2 regions of the Diaphorobacter sp. LR2014-1 genome follow, and region 2 is predicted to be linked to the other one. Evidence: riboswitches for the same ligand, from Rfam matches in the RefSeq annotation. Region 2 holds a riboswitch; the other holds the start of a gene.

Region 1 (5,959 bases), on a different contig from region 2:
CGCCGCCGCGCTGGCCCTGCCCCTGCTCATGCCCGCCGGCGTGCAGGCGCGCGAGTTCGTCAGCATCAAGGGCAATGCGGTCAACGTGCGCGAGAAACCCAGCACCCGCTCGGCGACGCTGTGGGAGCTGGGCCGGGGCTATCCGCTGCAGGTGCAGCAGCGCAAGGGCCGTTGGCTCCAAGTGCGGGATTTCGAGGAGCCGCTCGGCTGGGTGTACGCGCCGCTGACCAGCAAGACGCCGCACCGCGTGGTGACGGCACGCGTCGCCAACCTGCGCGCCGGCCCCGGCCAGCAGCACAAGACCGTGGGCAAGCTGCAGCAGCATGAGGTGGTGCGCAGCCTGGGCCAGTCGGGTAGCTGGGCCCGGGTGCAGCGCGAAGACGGGCAAAAGGGCTGGGTGGCCCGGCGCCTGACCTGGGGCTGGTGATATTTCGGGTGCCGCGGCGGTGTGGGCCTGTGGCGCGCGCGGTGCCCGGCGCTCCCTCAGCCGCCCGTTACTCGATCACACGCTGCGCCACCGGCGCATAGCCATGGTTGAGCGGCCCGTGGCCGTGGCCGGTGCGCACATCGGCCCCGGCAGCGATCGCGCCCAGAATGTACTGGCGAGCCAACCGCACCGCCTGCGCCAGCGGCTGGCCCAATGCGAGGTGCGCAGCGATCGCCGACGACAAGGTGCAGCCCGTGCCGTGGCCGTTGTGCGTGACGATGCGCGCAGCTTCCAGGCGGTGGCGCTCGTCGCCAGGCAGGGCCAGCACATCCACCACCCGGTCGCCCGGCAGATGCCCGCCCTTGAGCAGCACCGCGCGCGCGCCCAGCGCCAGCAGATCGGTGGCGGCCGCGTCCAGCGCGCTTTCGTCGGCAATGGCGCGGCCCAGCAGCCAGCCGGCCTCGTCCAGGTTGGGGGTGACCACGGCGGCCAGCGGGAACAGCGCGCGCACCAGCGTGCCCACGGTCTCCTCGGCAATCAGCCGGTCGCCGCTGGTGGCGACCATCACCGGGTCCAGCACCACGTTGGGCAAGCCATGGCGAAGAATCGCGTCGGCCACCACCTGCACCACCTCGGGCGAATGCAGCATGCCGATCTTCACCGCGTCCACGCCGATGTCCTCGACCACGGCGTCGATCTGTGCGCGCAGCATCTCGGGCGGAATGCCGTGGATGCCCGTCACGCCGCGCGTGTTCTGCGCGGTGATGGCGGTGATCGCGGTCATGCCGTAGCAGCCCAGGGCGCTGAAGGTCTTCAGGTCGGCCTGTATGCCCGCGCCGCCGCCGCTGTCCGAGCCCGCGATGGTCAACACGCGCGCATAGCGCCGGCCACCGCCGGGCGTCTGTGTCTCTTGGTTCATGGCAAAAATTATCGGCCAAGCCGCAGCGCATTCAACGCAGCCGCGGCAACGCCAGAGCCTGCGCCACGTCAACAACAGGGGCACCACCCCTGTGCTGTAATGCCGGCCACGGACGAAACAGGGGTGTCCCCGCCGCACTAACAACGTGTTGACGAAAGCGGCAGGCGACTGAGAAATACCCTAAGCACCCGATCCAGGTCATGCTGGCGTGGGGAGTTTCAACAGCATCGGCGCGCCGCGCGCTCCCGTTTTGTCCTTTGGTTGTTTGGCCTGGCCTTTCATCACGGACACGATGCACACTTTCCCCACCCTTCGCTCCTCCTCCCGCGTCACCATCCTGGGCGCGGGCCTCATGGGCCGCCTGCTGGCCGTCGAACTCGCCCGCCAGGGCCACGCCGTTGAGGTGCACGAGGCAGGCACCCGTGCCGCCGAAGGCGCCGCAGCCTACGTGGCCGCCGCCATGGTGGCCCCCCTGGCCGAATCCATCGTGGCCGAGCCCGGCGTGGTGCGCATGGGCGTGCACTCGCTGGCGCGCTGGCCCGAGCTGCTGGCACCGCTGGCCGCACCGGTGTACTTCCAACATGACGGCACGCTGATCCTGTGGCACCGCCAGGACGCGCCCGAAGCCGCGCGCATGCGCCTGAAGTTCGAGCAGACCCAAGGCCTGGTGCCCGGGCTGCCGCGCATGCAGGCGCTGGACAGTGCTGGCGTGGCTGCACTGGAGCCCACGGCCGCACAGCGCTTCCACCAGGGCCTGTACCTGCCCGGCGAGGGCCAATTGGACAACCGCCAGGCCCTGGCCGCGCTGGCCGCCACCATGGACCAGTTGGGCGTGGTCACGCATTGGGGCAGCGCGCGCCAGCCGGCCGACTTCACTCCCGGCCAGGCCGGCCAGCCCGACTGGGTGCTGGACTGCCGGGGCCTGGGCGCGCGTGCGCAATGGCCGCAACTGCGCGGGCTGCGCGGCGAGGTGGTACGCCTGCACGCGCCCGATGTGACGCTGCAGCGCCCCACGCGCATCGTGCATCCCCGCTACCCAATCTACATCGCACCGAAGGAGAACCACCTGTTCGTCATCGGCGCCACCGAGATCGAATCCGACGACATGTCGCCCGCCAGCGTACGCTCCACGCTGGAGCTGCTGAGCGCCGCCTACGCCGTGCACCCGGGCTTTGCCGAGGCGCGTATCCTGGAGATCTCCACCCACTGCCGCCCCACCCTGCCCGACAACCTGCCCGCCGTGCGCGTAGTGCAGGATCGCGTGCTGGAGGTCAACGGTCTGTACCGCCACGGCTTCATGATCGCGCCGGCCATGCTCGATGTGGTCATGCAGGTGCTGAACACGGGACAATCCGAGCTCGCCCCTGAATTCGACCTCTCGCTGCAGCTCGACCTCGAAGCTGCGCTGCACACATGAACGTATTCATCAACCAAAACGCCGTGCAAGTGCCCGATGGCGCCACCGTCGCCGACGCCGTGGCCCACCTGGCACCCCAGCCCCCGTTTGCCGTGGCCGTGAACCTGCAGTTCGTGCCCAGTGCCCGCTATGCCGCGCACGCGCTGCAGTCCGGCGACCAGATCGAAATCATTGCGCCGGTCACCGGCGGTTGAAACCATTGCTCATGAACAGTCCTACATCCTCCCCCGACACGCTGGTGCTCTACGGCCAGGCGTTCCAGAGCCGCCTGCTGCTGGGCACCGCGCGGTATCCGTCCCCCGCCGTGCTGGAGGCCGCCGTGCAGCGCGCGCGGCCCGCGATGCTCACCGCATCGCTGCGCCGCCAGGGCAGCAACCCGGCCGAATCCGGCAGCAGCTTCTGGGAGTTGCTCAAGCGCCTGCAGGTGCCCGTGCTGCCCAACACCGCCGGCTGCCATAGCCTGCAGGAAGCCATCACCACCGCCCATATGGCGCGTGAAGTCTTCGAGACCCCCTGGATCAAGCTGGAGCTGATCGGCGACGACTACACGCTGCAGCCCGATACGCTGAACCTGGTGCAGGCAGCCGAGCAACTGGTCCGCGAAGGCTTCTACGTGCTGCCCTACTGCACTGAAGACCTGGTGCTGTGCCAGCGCCTGGTGGACGTGGGCTGCCAGGCCGTCATGCCGTGGGCGGCGCCCATCGGCACGGGCCGCGGCCCGGTGAATCCCTATGGCCTGCAGCTGCTGCGCGAGCGCCTGGACGTGCCGCTGCTTGTGGACGCCGGCCTCGGCCTGCCGTCCCACGCCTGCCAGGTGATGGAATGGGGTTACGACGGCGTACTGCTCAACACGGCCGTGGCCCTGGCGACCGACCCCGTGCAAATGGCCGGCGCCTTTACCGATGCCGTGGCCGCAGGCCGCGCCGCCCGCATGGCCGGCGCGATGACACCGCAGGAGGCGGCGCAACCCAGCACGCCCGTGCTGGGCACGCCGTTCTGGCACCACGCGCAGGACTGAGCATGCCGCAAGCCGCCGCGCCATTGCCTTCTGCAGCCGCCATGGAGCAAGCCATCCGCCAGCACCATGCGTCGGCGTTTGCGGACTTCCCGCCGCAGCCGATGCCGGCGACAACCGTGGAAGACCCCGTGTACCGCGCAGCCCTTGCGGCCTGCAGCGCCCTGGGTTTCATCGCCCATGACGCAGACTGCCTGGCCCGCGCCTGGGCTGCGCAGACGCGGCGCACCGGCCGCTTCGACCCGGCGCAGTGGCCCGACGAGCCCGCCGACTTCGGACTGCAGCCGCGCCCCCATGCGCACCCCTTTGCAGCCTGCCCGCAGAACCTGGGTCTCTACGCCGTATTGCCCGATGCCCAATGGGTGGGCCGCATGGCGCAGGCCGGCATGCCGACGGTGCAGCTGCGCTTCAAAAGTGACGACCCTGCGGCCATCACGCGCGAGGTACGCGCCGCAGTGCAGGCCGTGCAAGGCACCGCTTCGCTGCTGTTCATCAACGACCATTGGCGCCAGGCCATCGCGGCCGGGGCCTATGGCGTGCACCTGGGCCAGGAGGATCTGGATGCGCTGAGCCCCGAAGAGCTGCGCACGCTGCGCGGGTCCGGGGTGCGCCTGGGCGTGAGCACGCATGGCTACGCCGAGATGGTGCGCGCCGACGCGGCCAGCCCCAGCTACATCGCCATGGGCGCGGTGTTCCCCACCACGCTCAAGAAAATGGCCACAGTGCCCCAGGGCGTGGCGCGGCTGGCGGGCTATGCCCGGCTGATGCGCGGCTATCCGCTGGTTGCCATCGGCGGCATTGGCCTGGCCCAGTTCCCGCAAGTGCTGGCCACCGGAGTGGGGTCGATTGCCGTGGTGCGCGCCGTGGTGGCGGCCGATCAGCCGGAAGCCGCTGCGGCGCAGCTCATGCGGGCCATCGACGCCGGCAGGCGATAGCCCCGTCCGCGCACGGGGGGCGTTCGCGCTTCAGAAGCGGTTCTTTTGCGACTGCTCCAGTTCGAAGCGCAACTCCAGCTTGTCGTTTTCCATGCCAAAACCCACGGCCTGCCCTTGCGCGGGCGCCGGGGTGACGGGCACGGGCGGCAGATCGCTGAGGGTGATGTGAGGCGGCCCGGACACGTCCACGTCCACCGCGGCGGCGCAAGTGGATGCTGGCGAGCCGTCATCCACCGGCAGCAGCGCCAGGCCGGCCGCCATCGAGTCCAGCGACCGGCCCGTCCCATCCTGCGCGCCCATCGGGTGGAGCGCTGGCGTGGCACGCGGGGTGGTGCGCGCGCGGGGCGGCGGCGCACCGCGCAAATGTGCGGGCGTGGTCTGGGCGATGGACAGCAGCAGCAGCAGATCGTCCAGCGCCGCCAGGTCGAAGGGCCCCTCGCCCTGCGTCTGTCCCCGGTGAAATAAGAGGCCCTCCAGCACGGCCAGGACCTCGGGCGAGGACCACGCCGCCTCGACCCGTGCCAGCGCCTCGGGATGCTCTTCCAGGCTCCGGCCCAGTTGCTGGAACTGTGCAAATGGAGGCACGCGTACGTTGAACCGCTCCTCGACCTGCGCGCGCAGGCCGTCGAAGCTGTCGGTTCGCCCCAGTTGGTGGTACAGGCGCAGCAGTTCGAGATGCGCCAGCGGCGAGTCTTCGCCGTGCTGCGCGATGTATTGGCGCAGCACATGGATCGCCTGCTCGTGCTCGCCCACCGAGGTGAAAAATTCGGCCTGCTGTTGCAGATCGAACAGCGACTCGGGCTGCACACCAGACTGGGCCCTTGCCTGCAAGGGCTCCACAGCCGGCGCCGCCACCGCGGGGCCTGGAGCCGCCGCGGGTGCACTCACTGGCGCGGTAGTAGGCGTGAGCGGAAGCGGCCCACTGTCCGGCCCTTGCGGCGGCGGCGCCGTCGGCTGCCAGACATCGCGCGCATCCGGCTCCACCTGCAGCCGGAGCTTGCCGTCAGGGCCTTCCGCGGCCACGGCCCCGTCCCGCAGGCCACCGCTGAGTGCCACCGAGTCACGCCATGCCTGCAGCGCCTCGCGCCGCGTGCGGCGCAGCAGCCAGGCAATGCAGACCAGCGCGAGCACCAGCAGCCCCGCGAGCATGTACACCACGGTCGCGGGGAACCCCTGCGACTCCACCTGCGCCAGGCGCTCGCGCAGCTCAGCCGCCGTTGCGCGCTCGCGCTCCACCAGCTGGCCC
Region 2 (5,959 bases):
GGCGACGTCTGCCGCGTGGGCCGCGATCTTGTAGGCAATGATGCCCTGCTTCACGTCGTCACGGTCGGGCAGGCCCAGGTGCTCCTTGGGCGTCACGTAGCACAGCATGGCCGTGCCCATCCAGCCGATCATGGCGGCACCGATGGCGCTGGCGATGTGGTCGTAGCCGGGGGCGATGTCGATGGTCAGCGGGCCCAGGGTGTAGAACGGCGCCTCGTGGCAGGTCTTGAGCTGCTCCGTCATGTTGGCCTGGATCATGTGCATGGGCACGTGGCCGGGGCCTTCGATCATGGTCTGCACGTCGTGCTTCCAGGCAATCTGCGTCAGCTCGCCCAGCGTGTGCAGCTCGGCAAACTGGGCTTCGTCGTTGGCGTCCGAGGCGCAGCCGGGGCGCAGGCCATCACCCAGGCTGAACGACACGTCGTACGCCTTCATGATGTCGCAAATGTCCTCAAAGTGCGTGTAGAGGAAGCTCTCCTTGTGGTGCGCCATGCACCACTTGGCCATGATGGAGCCGCCACGGGACACGATGCCCGTGCGGCGCGCGGCGGTGAGCTGGATGTAGGCCAGGCGCACGCCCGCGTGGATGGTGAAATAGTCCACGCCCTGCTCGGCCTGCTCGATCAGCGTGTCGCGGAAGATCTCCCAGGTCAGGTCCTCGGCAATGCCACCGACCTTTTCCAGCGCCTGGTAGATAGGCACCGTGCCGATGGGCACGGGCGAGTTGCGCACGATCCAGTCGCGCGTGGTGTGGATGTTCTTGCCGGTGGACAGGTCCATCACGTTGTCGGCGCCCCAGCGGATGGCCCAGACGAGCTTCTCCACCTCTTCCTCGATGCTCGACGTGACGGCGGAGTTGCCGATGTTGGCGTTGATCTTCACCTTGAAGTTGCGCCCGATGGCCATGGGCTCCACTTCGGGGTGGTTGATGTTGGCGGGAATGATGGCGCGGCCACGGGCGACCTCGTCGCGCACGAACTCGGGCGTGATGATTTTCGGAATGCTCGCACCCAGCGGGTTGCCGGCCAGGCGCTGCTCGCGCGCGGTGTCCTGCATGTATTGCTGCATCCACTCACGGCGACCGTTCTCGCGCAAGGCCACGTATTCCATCTCGGGAGTGACGATGCCCTTCTTCGCGTAGTGCATCTGCGTGACGTTGGCGCCGCTCCTGGCGCGCAGCGGCTGGCGCTGCAGCGCCGCAGCCTCGGCGCGCAGCTGGGCCAGGCGGTCGCCATCCTCGGCCTTCTGGCCGTCGTCCAGCGCCTTGCGCACGCGACCCTCATAGCCCTCGGTGTCGCCGCGCGCGGCAATCCATTCGCCCCGCACGCTCTCCAAACCCTTGCGCACGTCGATCTGCACCGCAGGATCGGTATAGGGGCCGGACGTGTCGTACACGCTCACCACTTCGCCGTTGGTGAGCTGAATGTCGCGCACCGGCACGCGCAGCCCGGGCTGGCTGCCGGCGAGGTAGGACTTGGTGGAAGCGGGAAAGGGTTCGCGCGTGAGCGCAAGCAGGCTGGCGAACTTGTCGGGGGCATTCATGGCGGGCAGCTCCTTCATCGGCGGGATGGATGGAATTGCTCCGCTATCGATCGGATGGACGGACGGAGCACGACCCTTCTTGCGGGTGTACCCGTTTCCCCCTATCCGACTGCAGCTCTTCTTACGCTGGCATGAACCAGATCAAGTTCGCGGTTCCGGCGGTCAGGTCCGCCATCTCAGCACGCCGTTACGTGCACCCCGGAGCGGGGCCGAGTATAGGCGACTTGACCGCCAGCAAGGTGCCTTACAGCAGACGCTCGAGGATCAGCACCAGGAAGAACATGGACGCCGCGATCACGGTCCATTTGACGATGACCAGTCCAAAACGCTTGTAGCGCTGCTGTCCCGTAGCGGCAAAAAAGGCAAACGACACGCCGGCAGCCAGCAGCAGCAGAAGGACAGCCCATCGGAAGATCAACATGCACGCGTCCCCCGTCCATTACCAGGCACGCACCGGCTGTGTGAAACCTGCGGGCGCCTGGCGCTCATTCTCGAAGGTCACGATCTCCCACGCATCCTCGTGGGCCAGCAGTTCGCGCAACAGCAGGTTGTTCATGGCGTGGCCCGAGCGGAAGGCGCTATAGGCCGCCAGCAGCGGCTTGCCGACGAGGTACAGGTCACCCATGGCATCGAGGATCTTGTGGCGGGCGAACTCGGCGTCGTAGCGCAGACCATCGGCGTTGAGCACCTTGTAGTCGTCCATGACGATGGCGTTGTCCAGCCCGCCACCCAGCGCCAGGCCGCTGGAGCGCAGCATCTCCACGTCCTTCGTGAAGCCGAAGGTGCGGGCGCGCGCAATGTCGCGCGCGTAGTTGCCTTCGCCCAGATCGAACTCCGCGCTCTGCCCGGTGGAGTCCACGGCGGGGTGGGCGAAGTCGATGTCGAAGCGCAGCTTGAAGCCATGGTAGGGCTCCAGCCGCGCCCACTTGAGCTGCTGGCCCGTGCCTTCACGCACTTCCACGGGGCGCTTGACCCGTATGAAGCGCTTGGGCGCGTTCTGCAACTCCACCCCCGCGCTTTGCAGCAGGAACACGAAGGAAGCGGACGATCCGTCGAGGATCGGCACCTCCTCCGCCGTGATGTCGATGTAGAGGTTGTCCAGCCCCAGCCCTGCGCAGGCCGACATGAGGTGCTCCACGGTATGCACCTTCGCACCGCCGGCGCCAATGGTCGAGGCCATGCGCGTATCCACGACGGCCGTGGCGGTAATGGGAATGTCCACCGGCTCCGGCAGATCCACGCGGCGGAACACGATCCCCGTGTCCGGCTGTGCCGGGCGCAACGTCAACTCGACCCGCTGGCCGCTGTGCAGGCCTACGCCCACGGCGCGGGTCAGGGTCTTGATGGTGCGTTGCTGAAGCATCCGCCGATTCTAGGCCGCCAGACACGGGCCGGCAGTACCCCTTTTCTATGACGTTGATAGCAGCGAAACGTTCTGCCGCCTGCGCTGCGCGTCGATCTGCAGAAGCGCTGACATACGGACAACGAGCGCGTCGCCGAACAAAATTGGAACAAATGCGGTAATTATGTTAATAAATGTTTACAAAACTCGCCATTTTGGCGAATTTCGGAGAAAGCCCCCCATGACCAAGCTCAGCCTCAAGATGAAGATTCTTGCCATGCTGGGAACGGCGCTGCTCGCGCTGATCGTGATGTCGACCCTGTCGTTGCTGCAGGAGCGCAAGCTCATCATCGACGCCCGCAAGGAAACCCTGACCACCGCCGTGCAGACGGCGCACAGCATCGTCGCCGCTTACAAGGAAGCGGCCGACAAGGGCGCGATGAGCGTAGAGGACGCGCAGAAGGCCGCCAAGGAATCCCTGCGCCTGTCGCGCTACGGCGGTGCGGAAGGCAAGACCGAGTATTTCTACATCTGGACCATGGACAGCCGCGGCGTGATGCACCCCATCAAGCCCAAGTGGGAAGGCCAGGACATGGCCGGCAAGCTCAAGGACGGCGATGGCAACGACCTGCTCAAACAGATCACGGACGCACTGCAGCGCAGCAAGGATGGCAAGGCGTATGTCTCTGCCAGGTTCATGCGCCCTGGCGAGCAGACGCTCGCACCCAAGCTGCAGTACGCCGTGCGCATCGATGGATGGAACTGGATGGTGGGCTCCGGCTTGTACACCGACGATATCGATGCCGCAGTGCGCCAGGCGCTGCTGACCGACCTGCTGGTGGTCGCGCTCGTCACCCTTGCCGTGGGAATGGTCGGTTTTGCGGTGTTCCGCTCGGTGGTGCGCCAGATCGGCGGCGAACCTGCCCACGCCATGAGCGTCATGTCGGAAGTCGCGCAGGGCCATCTGGACACCGCCATCCCTCCCGCGCCCGCAGGATCGCTGATGGATGGGCTGTCGCAGATGGTGGCCTCGCTGCGCCGCCTCGTGGTCGAGGTGCGCAGCGCCTCAGACAGCATTGCCACCGCGGCCAGTGAGATCGCGCAGGGCAACAACGACCTGGCCCATCGCACCGAGGACACGGCCAGCAACCTGCAGGCCACGGCCAGCAGCATGGAAGAGCTCTCCAGCACGGTGCGCCAGACCTCCGACGCCACCCAGACCGCCAACCAATTGGCCGCATCGGCCGCGCAGGTGGCGGCACGCGGCGGGGACGTGGTATCCCAGGTGGTGAGCACCATGGAAGGCATCAACGCCAGCAGCGGCAAGATCAGCGACATCATCGGCGTGATCGACGGTATCGCCTTCCAGACCAACATCCTGGCGCTCAACGCTGCCGTGGAGGCCGCGCGCGCCGGCGAACAAGGCCGGGGCTTTGCCGTGGTGGCCGGAGAAGTCCGCACGCTCGCGCAGCGCAGTGCGCAAGCCGCCAAGGAGATCAAGGCGTTGATCAACGATTCGGTGGAAAAGGTCCGCTCCGGCACGACACTGGTGGACAGCGCCGGCAGCACCATGACCGAGATCGTCAGCAGCGTTCAGCGGGTGACGGACATCATTGGCGAAGTGCGCGCCGCCACCTCCGAGCAAAGCCAGGGCATTGCCCAGGTCAGCACCGCCATGCACCAGCTTGACCAGATGACGCAGCAGAACTCCGCGCTGGTGGAGGAATCCACCGCCGCGGCGGCCAGCCTGCGCGAGCAGGCCATGAAGCTGACCGACGTGGTGGCGCTGTTCCGCGTGCAGGCAGGCGAGGTACAGCGGCCCCGCCCCGCCACGGCGATCACGCGTGCTGCACCCCCGCGGCGCGCCCGGCCGCAAGCGCACCTCGCGCTCTGTCCACTCCCGCGGCACCCGCGCTACAGGCCAAGCCCGCCAAGGCGCCCGGCGCCGGCCCGGACGACGGCGACTGGGAATCGTTCTGACGCCGATCCGTGCGGCGCCCGCAGGCGCCAGCGCGCGCCGTGTAGCGCACGTCATGCGGATGCGCGACCGCACATGAAAAAGCCGCTGGCACGCCAGCGGCTTTTTCATTCAGGCACCTTGGTCGTGGCGCCGGTGGAGCTTCAGTCCGCCTGCTTGCGCAGGAAGGCCGGAATCTCCAGTTCATCCATGCCGCCCGAAGACAGCGCATCCACGCGCGCCGTGGCCACGGAACGGTTGGTGCGCCAGACGCTCGGCACGGCCATGCTGCCGTAGTCGGCCTGGGCCGCACCGCCCACCATGCCGGCGGAAACTCCGACCGCTGCGCCGGCCATCGGCATCTGGTACGCCACGTTGTCCGTGCCGGTGCGCAGGCTGCCCTGCACCACCTGCATGGGCTGGCGGCGCGCGTTCTGGCGCGACAGGCCCGTGGCCACCACGGTCACGCGGATCTCGTCGCCCAGCGTGTCGTCGTATGCCGCGCCGAAGATCACATGCGCGTCCGGCGAGGCGTAGGCGTTGATGGTGTTCATTGCCAGCCGCGATTCGGCCAGCTTGAGGCTGCCCTTGCTTGCCGTGACCAGCACCAGCACGCCCTTGGCGCCCGACAGGTCGATGCCTTCGAGCAGCGGGCAGGCGATGGCCTGCTCGGCCGCGATGCGCGCGCGATCCGGGCCGCTGGCCGTGGCCGTGCCCATCATCGCCTTGCCGGGTTCGCCCATCACGGTGCGCACGTCCTCGAAGTCCACGTTCACCTGGCCGTACTCGTTGATGATCTCGGCGATACCGCCGACCGCGTTCTTGAGCACATCGTTGGCGTGCGCGAAGGCTTCTTCCTGGGTGATGTCATCGCCCAGCACCTCCAGCAGCTTCTCGTTGAGCACGACGATCAGCGAGTCGACGTTGGCTTCGAGCTCGGCCAGTCCATCGTCGGCGTTCTTCATGCGGCGCCCGCCCTCCCAGTCGAAGGGCTTGGTGACCACGCCCACCGTAAGGATGCCCATCTCCTTGGCCACGCGCGCGATCACGGGCGCAGCGCCCGTGCCCGTGCCGCCGCCCATGCCGGCGGTAATGAACAGCATGTGCGAGCCCTGGAT

Evidence for each region. Region 2 has a riboswitch for thiamine pyrophosphate ahead of thiC (phosphomethylpyrimidine synthase ThiC). Riboswitches for the same ligand answer to the same signal wherever they lie in the genome.
Region 1: it holds a riboswitch for thiamine pyrophosphate, as region 2 does, so the genes downstream of both, BV908_RS07525 (FAD-dependent oxidoreductase) here and thiC (phosphomethylpyrimidine synthase ThiC) in region 2, are expected to answer to the same signal.

The regions. Positions count from the first base shown of each region.
Region 1 covers NZ_MTBE01000006.1:133,640-139,598, forward strand. Annotated here, with positions in the region: gene BV908_RS07515 (SH3 domain-containing protein) at 29-427, shown strand; gene thiD (bifunctional hydroxymethylpyrimidine kinase/phosphomethylpyrimidine kinase) at 495-1,346, opposite strand; TPP riboswitch at 1,456-1,578, shown strand; gene BV908_RS07525 (FAD-dependent oxidoreductase) at 1,639-2,763, shown strand; gene thiS (sulfur carrier protein ThiS) at 2,760-2,957, shown strand; gene BV908_RS07535 (thiazole synthase) at 2,969-3,781, shown strand; gene BV908_RS07540 (thiamine phosphate synthase) at 3,784-4,713, shown strand; gene BV908_RS07545 (hypothetical protein) at 4,744-5,959, opposite strand, start outside.
Region 2 covers NZ_MTBE01000002.1:263,369-269,327, forward strand. Annotated here, with positions in the region: gene thiC (phosphomethylpyrimidine synthase ThiC) at 1-1,542, opposite strand, end outside; TPP riboswitch at 1,644-1,753, opposite strand; gene BV908_RS22400 (hypothetical protein) at 1,787-1,963, opposite strand; gene lpxC (UDP-3-O-acyl-N-acetylglucosamine deacetylase) at 1,982-2,905, opposite strand; partial or broken gene BV908_RS03145 (methyl-accepting chemotaxis protein) at 3,195-4,523, shown strand; gene ftsZ (cell division protein FtsZ) at 5,006-5,959, opposite strand, start outside.